4 regions of the Lysinibacillus sp. EB271-A1-10B genome follow, and region 1 is predicted to be linked to each of the others. Evidence: riboswitches for the same ligand, from Rfam matches in the RefSeq annotation. Region 1 holds a riboswitch; each other region holds the start of a gene.
The links. A riboswitch is a leader RNA that binds a small molecule or an ion and turns the genes downstream of it on or off. The one in region 1 is predicted to bind S-adenosylmethionine.
Positions count from the first base shown of each region.

Region 2: another riboswitch for S-adenosylmethionine. It lies ahead of metA (homoserine O-acetyltransferase MetA); the one in region 1 lies ahead of AC3WSK_RS16665 (cyclase family protein).
Region 3: another riboswitch for S-adenosylmethionine. It lies ahead of AC3WSK_RS11560 (methionine ABC transporter ATP-binding protein); the one in region 1 lies ahead of AC3WSK_RS16665 (cyclase family protein).
Region 4: another riboswitch for S-adenosylmethionine. It lies ahead of AC3WSK_RS24975 (MetQ/NlpA family ABC transporter substrate-binding protein); the one in region 1 lies ahead of AC3WSK_RS16665 (cyclase family protein).

Region 1 is NZ_JBYTDL010000013.1:61,678-64,807, forward strand. It holds gene AC3WSK_RS16655 (MFS transporter) at 1-369, shown strand, start outside; gene AC3WSK_RS16660 (YuzC family spore coat inner layer protein) at 720-1,127, shown strand; SAM riboswitch class I at 1,292-1,396, shown strand; gene AC3WSK_RS16665 (cyclase family protein) at 1,523-2,260, shown strand; gene AC3WSK_RS16670 (DedA family protein) at 2,305-2,910, opposite strand; gene AC3WSK_RS16675 (Cof-type HAD-IIB family hydrolase) at 3,013-3,130, opposite strand, start outside.
Region 2 is NZ_JBYTDL010000003.1:384,811-387,940, forward strand. It holds partial or broken gene AC3WSK_RS07110 (hypothetical protein) at 1-118, shown strand, start outside; gene metA (homoserine O-acetyltransferase MetA) at 283-1,218, opposite strand; SAM riboswitch class I at 1,373-1,483, opposite strand; gene AC3WSK_RS07120 (hypothetical protein) at 1,708-2,007, opposite strand; gene AC3WSK_RS07125 (helix-turn-helix domain-containing protein) at 2,406-2,762, shown strand; gene AC3WSK_RS07130 (hypothetical protein) at 2,823-3,130, opposite strand, start outside.
Region 3 is NZ_JBYTDL010000007.1:28,610-31,739, reverse strand. It holds gene AC3WSK_RS11570 (toprim domain-containing protein) at 64-405, shown strand; gene AC3WSK_RS11565 (thioredoxin family protein) at 422-724, shown strand; SAM riboswitch class I at 787-892, shown strand; gene AC3WSK_RS11560 (methionine ABC transporter ATP-binding protein) at 1,156-2,184, shown strand; gene AC3WSK_RS11555 (methionine ABC transporter permease) at 2,174-2,842, shown strand; gene AC3WSK_RS11550 (MetQ/NlpA family ABC transporter substrate-binding protein) at 2,939-3,130, shown strand, end outside.
Region 4 is NZ_JBYTDL010000036.1:11,615-14,744, reverse strand. It holds gene AC3WSK_RS24980 (methionine ABC transporter ATP-binding protein) at 1-1,014, opposite strand, end outside; gene AC3WSK_RS24975 (MetQ/NlpA family ABC transporter substrate-binding protein) at 1,119-1,949, opposite strand; SAM riboswitch class I at 2,040-2,144, opposite strand; gene AC3WSK_RS24970 (pyridoxal phosphate-dependent aminotransferase) at 2,458-3,130, opposite strand, start outside.

The DNA.
Region 1 (3,130 bases):
TTACGTTCTATCTTTATTATCTTTATCGGCTTAGCACTGGCTGTACTCGGCATTGGCTTCTTTTTGGAGTCATCAATCATGGGATTATTAATGGTCCTTATGATGGGTCTATTTATGTTTATGAATGTACCGGGATTACAGCTTTATGCCGTTCAGCTTTCAGAAAAATATATACCATCAGCTATTTCAATGGCTTCCGCATTAAACATTTCGGCCTTTAACATTGGCATTTTTATAGGGTCATACATTGGAGGATTCATCATTCGCCACCAATCATTAGCACATACACCTATATACGGATTCGGCTTAGTGATGCTTGCAGCAGCTACTACATTCCTATGGTTAATCTTTGATAGAAACAAACAATAGTCCCCTTGCTTATAGGATCAAAAAACAATGAAAAGGACATATTTGTCAATGTTATAGCACTTTAAATGAGGATAATTTCCGTTCTAAGCTACTTCGCTTTCGCTCAAAAAATCTGTGGCTAATGTTTTGTTTTATCACTATAAATTAAAGTGCCATGCCAGAAGATACATGTTGATTGGAGTGGAGGCTGGGCGACTCCTCGGGGATCAGCGATGACGGAAATCAATCCCTCCTTTTGCATAGACTTGAGTACCTTTTCGCTCAGGCTTTTCAAAGCATTTGCCATTAACACCTAAAGTCTTTGTTGTACATAAGATAATGTATCAACTATAGGATAGGAGGAAATTTAGTTGTATTACAATCCTTATCCGTATTTTGTCTATCCTAATTATTATCCGGCATGGGTAATGGCAAATCAACCAACTACTCAACAACCTTCTAGACATCTAGCAATGCCTGACCCAACGAATAGAAGTCCATTTCCATCCATCAATACAGTGAAATTAAAGACTTCCGCGAAACGAGTCAAGATTATTATGCAGCAAGCACAATTACTTACGGATAAAATTGATGAATCAGAGCAATTTGCACATGATCTTATGAACGCAGCGCAACTATCAAATAAAACAGAAGTTGAAAAATTAATTACGTCAACGGGCGTTACGATAAAATTCGAAACTACCTATACGCCAGATGGCATTCGTATAATATTTACTGATAGCGGCTGTTGTAAGCTTACATTAGCTTTGAGTTGGTGAAGAGTTGGCCCTTTGAAGAGGGCCTCTTTTTGCTTTTCGCATGCTTTTGGAGGTTTTGAAGTGTTGAAATTTTTTAACCTCGTATCCCTATTGAACTTGTAACCTATAAATAAATATGCTAAATTATTTGTAAACTTTATTTCTGAAAATTTTTATATCGTATTTTCTTATCAAGAGAGACGGAGGGATTGGCCCTATGAAGTCTCAGCAACCAGCCTATAGGTATGGTGCTAATTCCAAATGGCATAATTTAGCCTTGAAGATGAGAAGACTTACTGCATTTGCTTTGCACAAGAGTCCTCTTCTACAAGGAGGACTCTTTTTTATTTGCTCTTTAACGTGAATGATACGCAAAGAATCGCACCCAAAATATGCACAGAAAGCAGGGAAATAGTATGGCAAACGAACTTTTACAAGCAATAAAATTATTGAAATCAAAAGAATGGGTTGATTTAACACATACATTCGGTCCAAACTCTCCTCATTTCTTTATGTTTGATGATGCAAAATTTGAAACATTATTTTCACATGATGATGGATTCTTTGCACAACAATTCTCTTTCCCTGGACAATACGGAACACATATCGACCCACCTATCCATTTCGTGCAAGAAACACGCTATTTAGAGGAATTGGAGCTAAAAGAACTAGTACTCCCACTAATCGTTATTGATAAATCGAAGGAAGCTGAAATTAACAACGACTACACGTTAAGCGTTCAAGATATTCTTAACTTTGAAGCTGAATATGGAGAAATTGAAGAAGGTACCTTTGTTGCGCTGCGTACAGATTGGAGTAAACGTTGGCCAGATAAAGAGGCTTTCAGCAATAAAGATACCGATGGCAATAATCATATTCCTGGCTGGGGATTAGAAGCTTTGCAATTTTTATTCAACGAACGAAAAGTAAGTGCAATCGGCCACGAAACTTTTGATACGGATTCAGCAACAGATTTTCGTAAAAACGGTAAGTTAGACGGCGAATATTTTGTGCTTGAGCAAGATACTTATCAAATTGAGCTTATGACAAATTTGGATAAGCTACCTCCAAAAGGCGCCGTTATATTCAATATTGTGCCGAAGCCTGAAAAAGCATCTGGATTCCCTGTTCGTTCATTTGCTATATTGCCTTAATATAGCAACAGGTCTGATTCAATAAATATTGAACCAGACCTTTCTTAATCATTTATATTAGTGGGATTCCTTTTTTTAAAAACAACATAAACGATCAGCATAATTATTATAAACAATACTATAAGATAAATGCTGTAACGGGATAAATATGCCTCAACATAATGCCATTTCTCACCTAGTACATTACCTAAAGTAATAAACGTAAATGTCCATATAACTGCTCCCGTATACGCAAAGAAAGCAAATTTTTTATAAGGATAATTATTAATAGCGGCAATATATGCTGTAAGATGGCGCACACCAGGAATAAAATATCCTATTAATAATAATCCCGGCCCTATTTTTGCAAATAACTCTTTAGTAAAATCAATTTTCTGCTCAGTAATATGAATTTTCGAACCGTATTTTTGCAATAAAGGTAGCCCGAATCTATAGCCTATATAGTAGCTCAAAGTAATTCCTCCTACCGCACCTACGATAGCGCTGATTAAAGCAGGAATATGTGCAAGCGTTTCTCGATAAACGCTATACCCTACATATGTCAAAAATAATTCATCAGGAAGTGGCAGCCCGACAATCCCCCCAATTAGGACAAGAATGATGCCAAAATATCCATAATGTTCAATAAGAGATTGCACATGCTGCGCCATAAATCCATCCCACCTAAAGCATAATAATTTTTATAGTTAGCTTTATCATAACTCAATGGAGACAACATTATGAGTGTTATGAATTCAATACAGTTTTTCCCATTAAATGATTCCTAGCTCACGAAGAGCATAATCAATACCATCTTCAGTTGATTTCTTTGTTACAAAATTAGCGATATTTTTTAATGCTTCACTACCGTTTCCCATTGCAATACCGAAG
Region 2 (3,130 bases), on a different contig from region 1:
TGCCGAAAATACTACTCAAAGTAAAATTGAAAACGATACCGGCAATTCTACACAAAATGATAGTGATACCGGAAATACACCAAACAGTGATAAGAATAAAAAATCGCCAGACAATTAACAGCAGTGTGGTTCATTACCAAAAGTGAAGCGGCTCATCGGACGCCCCCCAGGAGGCTCTGTGCGAAAGCAAAGCGGCAGCTACAAAGTGACCAGCCGGAACGGAAATGAGAAAAGTAAAAAATGATGACCCAAAAATATCAAGGTCATCATTTTTCTATGGCATTAAATATGATATTCAATTTGATCAACAAAATCCCATTCGTATGGTGTTTCTTGATAAACATAGTAGTTCAACCAGTTCGAGAATAACAAATGTGTATGGGCACGCCACGTATTAATCGGTTCATTTGCTGGATCATCATTAGGGAAGTAATTCAAGGGCACATCAATATCTAATCCTTTCGCAACATCGCGACTATATTCATCCGCTAAAGTTGTCGCATCATATTCAAGGTGACCAGTAATCATAATATTTTTATTGTCTTTAGATTGCACAATAAAAACACCAGCATCTTCTGAATAAGAGAGCAATCGTAAATCAGGGTGGTTGCGTACTTCATCAATCGATACAGACGTATAACGCGAATGTGGTGCCGTAAACAAATCACTAAAGCCGCGTACTAAATCCACTGTTAAATCCGTAATGACATGAGAATATACACCTGAGCATTTAGCAGAAAGCCCAATTTTGCCAATACCGTAATGATGGTATAACGCTGCCTGTGCACCCCAACATATATGTAGAACCGATGTTACGTTCGTTTTGGACCAGTCCATAATTTCTGAAATTTCCTGCCAGTAGTTCACTTCTTCAAACGGCATTTTTTCTACTGGTGCACCCGTAATAATCATGCCATCATAGCGACGATGACGAATTTGATCGAACGTCGTATAAAATAATTGTAAATGTGATTTACTAACATTTTTCGATTCATGAGTAGCAGTATTCAAAAATGTAATATTCACTTGTAACGGGGTATTCCCTAATAAACGTAGTAATTGCAGCTCTGTTTTTTCTTTTTCTGGCATTAAATTAAAGATTAAGATATTTAACGGACGAATTTGTTGAGTTTTCGCTCTATCCTCGTCCATTACGAAGATTTTTTCCTCACGTAAATGTTCTCCAGCTGGTAAGTTTTTTGGAATATTAATTGGCATCTTGCATTCCCCTCTCTTATAGTTCTCTCTGTTAAACCCATTATTGGCCTTAGTCTCCATACACAGGCCTTGCGTAAAGTCTTTTTTTCGATGAAATTAAAAAATCCCCCTCATTCCATTTGAGATAGAATGAGAAGGATGTTTTCCACGTTCACTCTTATCTCTCAAAGGACAAATCCTTCGCTGGAATTAGCACCTTTCTAACTTTTGTTAGAGGTTGCTGAAGCGTCATCGGGCCAAATCCCTCAACTTCTCTTGATAAGATTATTTAATTAAAAAGAATTGTAACATGAACATTTAAGAATATCAACAATACATAGAATATTTTGTTATTAACCATGCATGTCATTATGTTTGGGAGTAATACATTTGTTTTTTTAGTTTATTCCACTTCTTATAAAATCTATGTAATTTTTATTATAACTCATACTTCTGATAAAAAGAAGTGTATAGAATTTTAAATAAAAAAGCCTGCTCCTTTGGGATAATTTACAGCTCTACTATTTCTACTACATCGAACGATTGAAGACGCTCAAGACCAAACAAATCATTATCATAACTTTCAAAGTAAACACTTGCTACATTGTCGAATGACCATTCTTTTGTCTTGAACTCTTCAAGATTGTCAAACAAGATATCCAATAATAACCAACCATTATCATATTCTTTGTGGTTTATTCTATAGATATGAATGATATTGTTAGTATCCATAAATACGATATTTTCAGCTTGCTCAAATTTTGTATTAGTTGTTCTCATTGCTAGTGCTACATTTATCATATTAGTCAACCTCTTATCAATGGATTATTAGTTTTATTTTTAACGTTGCTACCGTCACATGAGCTATAAGTTCGAATACTATACCGTCATTGGCTCGGTATCACAGTGAATCATTGAATGCGTACTTTTCAAGATAAAAACAAGCTAACATCATTGACAATAATTACTCTGTAGAGTACTATTTAGACATAGCTAAATAAGACTTTTAAAAAGCCTTTAAACCAACATTTAAACCGTTCCCCAACGAAAAATGTTTATAAATAGGTCGTATTTTTTACTGTCTTTTTTAGCTAATAACTTAGCTTATGAGATGATAATAACCTAATAGAGTACCTAAGTCAATGATTTTTATCTAGTTGTGTACTTTCTGCTTATATTTTGTCTTATGCCAAAAGGAGATTATTAATATGACAATGTTTGCAAGGATAAAGGAGTTAGCAAAAAATAAAGATAAAAATCTAAAACAAGTGGCTTTCGATATGGGATTTGGCGAGAATTACTTCTATACTTTAAAATCTCAAAGCCCAAAAGCAGAAACATTAGAAAAAGTAGCAGACTATTTTGATGTATCTGTAGACTACCTACTAGGTCGCACAGACGTAAAAAGAAATTTCTATAGCATTGTAAGTGAAAATAACACTGACACAGATATACTCACAATTCAAAGAGCAGTAAATAAAATGACACCCGAAGAAAGAAAGAAAACCATTGCAGTCTTGGGGGCTGTCTTCGATGGTTTGTTCGATAGCGAAGATAAGAGCTAGTCAACCAGTTAAATAAAGACATAAAAAAGGACTACCCCCGAAGAGGTAGTCTCAATTCTATTATTTCTTTGGTTTTGGTTTAAATTTCTTCTTAGGCTCTTCTTTGACTTCTTCACTTGGATTAGGATTTATTACTTTTGTATACTTACGCTTTTTGCTATCGTCAACAATTAGGTATGTATCCCCATCAATTGGTTTATCTGGATGGTCTGCATGTTTCATCATTAGTGGACTCAAGTAAATATAGAATGAGTCTACCTCCTCACCATCACGAATTACCTTGCTTTCAAATGCATAAATTATAGTTGCAATGTTGTGATCCTTCCTATGTTTTTCAGAATGCTTTTTATCGTATGTAGTTTCATATA
Region 3 (3,130 bases), on a different contig from region 1:
TATCAATGACAAGATTTATTGATATAATAATGATAAGGGATATGTCTAAACGGGGGTGGCGTTATGTTCGAGGGGAAATGCTTAATTGTCGAAGGCCGTTCGGATAAGCTTCAAATTGAACCTATTTTAAATGAACATGTTAAAATACTTTGCACGAATGGTACAATTGGTGTGCATCAATTAGAAGAGTTACTTGATCCATATGAAGGCTGTGAGCTTTATACATTTTTTGATGCAGATACATCGGGTGATAAGCTACGAGCATTAATGGACAGACATTATCCAGAGGCCGAGCATTTACGTACAATGCCAACATATAAGGAAGTAGAGACAACTCCGAGAAAGGTGTTAGCGGCGATTTTGCTTCGTGCACATTTCTCAATCCATAATGAATATATTTTGTAAGGTTGCGTGAAAAAAGATGGAAGAATGGTCAAAAGAGCAGTGGGACGTGGCTATCCAGTCTGGTGAAAAGGCTGCTTTTTATTTATATACACCAATGTGTGGAACGTGTGTAGTTGCATCGAAAATGATGTCGGTTGTTGAACAATTGCTGCCACAGCTACAGATTGGTAAAGCGAATATTAACTTTATTGAGCAAATCGCTTATGAAAATAAAATTGAAAGTGTACCGTGTTTACTTGTATGTGAAGGCGGAAAAGTGACGGAGAAGGTTTATGCCTTTCAATCCGTACCGTATTTATACGAATTGTTAAAAAAATAAATTGACTGGACTTTACTCACGTGGTAAAGTACGAATATACTAAAAAATATAAATATATCGAACTCTTATAAAGAGCGGCTGAGGGAAGTGCCCTATGAAGCCCGGCAACCATCACAAAAGTGAAAAGGTGCCAAATCACCCAAAGATTTTATCTTTGAAAGATGAGAGAACGGTTCAACGTATAAGTTACGTGACCCCTTCTACTTGTCTATAGTTGAAGGGGTTTTTTACTTCTTTCAGCCGCTGAAATAGAGGAACTCAGTCTAAGAACGCCACATCCTGTGGCAACGACTGAGTGACCAACGTCATGTTGGCCTAGAGCCTCCGGCGGATGTCATGGAATCGAAAAGGATTTCTTTGTGCCAGCACAAAGCCGATTCCAGACGCAATTATGCCGAGGCACAATTGATATAAGAAAAGGAGAATTCGCTATGATTCAGCTTCAAAATATTACGAAGAAATACAAGACCTCGAATGGCGAATTAACAGCAGTTAAAGACGTCAACCTTTCTATCGATAAAGGTGAAATTTATGGCATTATCGGCTATAGTGGCGCTGGTAAAAGTACAATGATTCGTTTGTTAAACGGTTTAGAAAAGCCTACATCTGGTACGGTAACGGTTAACAATCAAGAATTTTCATCCATAAAGGGGCAAAAGCTTAGAGATGCTAGACAAAAGGTCAGTATGATTTTCCAACATTTCAATTTACTTTGGTCTCGAACTGTTGCGGAAAACATTGCTTTCCCACTAGAAATCGCAGGTGTTCCAAAGGCAAAACGTGAGGCACGTGTGAAAGAATTGATCACACTAGTTGGCTTAGACGGACGTGCTAAAGCGTATCCATCACAATTATCGGGGGGACAAAAGCAACGTGTAGGCATCGCTCGTGCACTTGCTAATAATCCAGAAGTATTGTTATGTGATGAGGCAACATCCGCACTCGATCCGGAGACAACAGATGCTATCCTAGATTTACTTGTCGATATTAATGAACGACTAGGTTTAACGATCGTGTTAATCACACATGAAATGCATGTTATTCGTAAAATTTGCCACCGTGTAGCGGTTATGGAAGCTGGAGAAATTGTAGAACGTGGTGAAGTATTACAAGTATTCCAAGCGCCACAAGCGGACATTACAAAAAAATTCGTTTCTCAAATTACAGATACGAAGGAGACACAGGAAACTGTGGCACAAATTAAAGCAAATTACCCTAATGGACAACTTGTAAAGCTAATATTTGTAGGAGAAAAAACAGAGCAGCCTGTCATCTCACATCTTGTAAAACAGTGTGATGTAGAAGTAAGTATAGTACATGGTAATATTTCGCAAACAAAAAATGGTGCGTACGGTACACTTATTGTACAAATTGAAGGCACAGAGTCGAATGTTGCAGCTGCACTTAGCTACTTGCATACAGTCGAAGTACAAACGGAGGTGATTGCCAATGCTAACTAATTTCTTTCCGAATGTCGACTGGGAAAAAATGTGGGAAGCTACGTATGAAACGTTGTATATGACAACAATCTCTACGGTGATCACATTTATACTTGGATTAGTAATTGGGATCTTATTGTTTTTATCAAGTCCAAACCAACTATGGGCCAATAAACTGGTGAACTTTTTAACAGGCTCAATCGTTAATATTTTCCGTTCGATTCCATTTATCGTTTTGATTATTTTATTAATTCCATTTACGAAATTTTTACTCGGCACAATTCGTGGCGCAGATGCTGCTTTACCGGCACTAATTATCGGAGCTGCACCATTTTATGCGCGTATGGTATTAATTTCATTGCGTGAAATCGATAAAGGCGTTATTGAAGCGGCTCGTTCAATGGGTGCTAAAACGTCAACGATTATTTGGAAAGTTTTAATTCCAGAATCGTTCCCAGCGCTTATTTCTGGTCTTACTGTAACGGCTGTAGCACTTGTTGGCTATACTGCGATGGCAGGTATTATCGGTGCAGGCGGTCTAGGAAACTTAGCATTCTTAGATGGTTTCCAACGTAATCGCCAAGATGTAACTTTAATGGCGACTATATTAATCTTAATAGTAGTATTTATTATTCAATGGATTGGCGACTTAATTACAGCCAAAACAGATAAACGCTAAAAAGAAAAAAGCGTATCTCGCTACGAACATCAAAAAAGTTATTTCGGTTTTATGCCGCTAACATATTTTAAATTAGTTAAAAGGGAGTGCAATAAAATGAAGAAATTTTTAACAGGATTATTTTTATCAGTATTAGTATTAGCCTTAGCTGCTTGTGGTGCTGGTAAAAAAGATGATACAAACTCAAACGCATCATCTGGTGATAAATCAGACAATAAAGAAAATGTAACATTAACAATAGGTGCTTCTAATACGCCTCATGCGGTTATTTTGGAAAAAGCAAAGCCA
Region 4 (3,130 bases), on a different contig from region 1:
TTCGCCTCCTAATTCCTCAACGCATACCCCGTTTTCTATAAAATACGTAAGTGCCTTTTCAACGATATGTGCCTTACCGTGTAGATGCACGACAATATTACCGACGATGCCGTTTTTTAATTCAATGATATTGGCTGTTAAAATATTTGGTTGTACATCATAAACTTTGCTCACTTCTGCAAGTAATGGCTTCCCGGTACTTTCACCAAGGAATGTTAAGCGAATCACACTTCCGGAAAGATTTAATTGTTCGATTAGGGAAGAAGATAAATTACGTTGAGAAATAGTGTTTAAAAACTTTCGTGTCGTTGGGTGCTGAGGCTTCGAAAATAGTTCTATAGCAGAGCCATATTCCACAACCGTCCCTGATTCAAGAACGGATACATCATCGCAAATTTTTTGAATAACATTCATTTCATGTGTAATGAGTAAAATAGTGATGCCCAACTCACGGTTAATTTTCAAGAGAAGCTCGAGAATAGCTTCAGTTGTTTCAGGATCGAGAGCACTTGTTGCTTCATCACTGAGTAAAATCTCAGGCTCTTGGGCGAGGGCACGTGCAATAGCGACACGTTGCTTTTGACCACCCGAAAGTTGGCTAGGATAACTATCTAATTTCTCTGTTAGGCCAACAATTTCTGCATATTTTGCGACGCGTTTTTTCACTTCAGAGTCGTTATAGCCTAGAAGCTTTAATGGTACCGAGATATTGTTGTAAACGGTCGCTGTTTTTAAGAGATTAAAATGCTGGAAAATCATGCCGATTTTTTGACGTGTTTTGCGGAGGTCGTTTAAAGAAAGGGAAGTAATATCTACATTGTCGATCAATACTTTTCCTGTTGTTGGACGCTCTAATAAATTAACACAGCGAATAAGGGTACTTTTTCCTGCGCCACTGTAGCCAATAACCCCATGAATTTCACCTTTTTTGACATGCAGGTTAATGCCATCTACTGCCTTAACGATACCTTTTTTAGTTTTAAATTCTTTTGTTATATTTTCTAGTTGAATCATACTGTGAACTCTCCTTTCTAAGTCCTTCTATAAAGCAAGAATCTGCTAGCATACCTATAGGAGTCTCGCAGATTCTCAATTTATGAAAGGCCCTTCATCGTTACTTACCAGCTTGGAATGATAGAACCTTTGAATTCCTCTTCAATAAATTTGCGTACTTCATCAGATTGATAGGCTTCAACAAATTTTTTAATCGCTGGGTCATCCTCGTTTTCAGCACGTACCGCAATGTAGTTTACATATGGAGAGTTAGTAGATTCTAAAAGAATGGAGTCTTTTTTAGGATCAATACCAGCATCAAGAGCGAAGTTCGTATTAATAGCTGCCACATCTACTTCACTAAGCTGCTTCGGAATTTGTGCAGCCTCTAATTCAATGAATTTAAAATTCTTTTTGTTTTCTTCCACATCGCGAATAGATGCTGTTAAGTCTGCACCTTCTTTTAATTTAATGATGCCTGCCTCTTGAAGAACAAATAGAGCACGAGCCCCGTTCGTTGGATCATTTGGTAATCCGAATGTAGCACCATCAGGAACTTCATCCAATGATTTATATTTATCAGAGTATATGCCCATAGGAGTTAAAATTGTTTTTCCTACTGGTACTAAATCTGTTTTGTGATCTTTGTTAAATGCATCGAGGAAAGGCTTGTGTTGATAACTGTTTACATCAAGATCACCCTCGGCTAACGATGTATTTGGTAAAACATAATCAGAGAACGTTTTTAGTTCTACCTCTAAGCCACTTTCTTTGGCAACTTTTGCTGCAACCTCTGCAATTTGTTCGTGTGGACCAGAAGTTACACCTACTACAATTTTATTTTCATTAATAGCCTTACCTTGACTACCTTTATCTTCATTAGTACCGCAGCCTACTAATGCTGCTACTAATGTGAGACTCGCTAAACCTAGTAAAATTTTGTTTTTCTTTTTCATGAGACATACCTCCAAAGTTGTTTTATCGGCTGGTAAAAATAAAAAAAACTCTCTTAAAAAAATTAAGAGAGGCTCATGAAAAAACGTCCTCTCTTATCTTTCAAACGATGATCGTTTGCTGGATTTGGCACCTTCCTTAAAAAAGGAGGTTGCCGAGCTTCATAGGGCCAGTCCCTCAGCTACTCTTGATAAGAGATTTATAATATTTTTTTGTAAATCCGATATATCTAATATAGATTATAGGATATAGTAAGTCAATCGAATTTTTGAAATATTTTTTTTTGTTATACTATTTGATCGCGAAAGAGGCATGGGAATTCTTGCTAGGGTAGGGTGGAAATATTGTTATCAGGACAGTGTATTAGATAGTTTGATGAATCAAAGGTCATGTTCAATTTATCCGTTAGAAGAAGGGTTGAGGCAACCAAGAAAGATCATGAAATGAAAACTGCCCCTATAGCGAGTGTGAACTAATAGGACAGTTTTTGAATGGAAGGAAATCCAATGCTTATAAATTAAAGAAGTTTAATTTTTCAATTCGGCTGATTGCTTCACGTAAGCGATCTTCACTTACAAGTAAACCTACACGAACATAGCCTTCACCGTATTGACCGAAGCCATTGCCTGCAGCTACTGCGATATCAGCTTTATCGAGCAATACATCAGTAAACTGCTCACTTGTATAACCTAATGGAACAGGGAGCCATGCAAAGAAAGAGCCCTTTGGTGCGGTTACTTGCCAACCAATTCGCTGTGCTTCTTCGATAAGAACATTTCGTCGACGCTCATAAGTCGCTCTTAGCTTATTCGCGCAATCCTGAGATGCTGTAAGGGCAACCGCTGCTGCTTGTTGTACGGCAGGGAATTGACTACAAAATAGATGATCTTGAATAAGATTAATAGCCGCAACAATATCAGCGTTACCAACTGCAAATCCAATACGCCAGCCTGCCATATTATATGTTTTAGATAATGTATACATCTCGATGCCGACCTCTTTGGCACCTTCCGCTTGCAGGAAACTAATAGGTTTCTTGCCGTCAAATCCAATTGCACCGTAAGCGAAATCATGTGAGACAATCATGTTGTGCTCTTTAGCAAAGCGCGCCGTTTCCTCGAAAAATTCAAGTGTTGCAGTACCACCAGTTGGATTGTTCGGGTAATTTAAGTAAAGAAGCTTT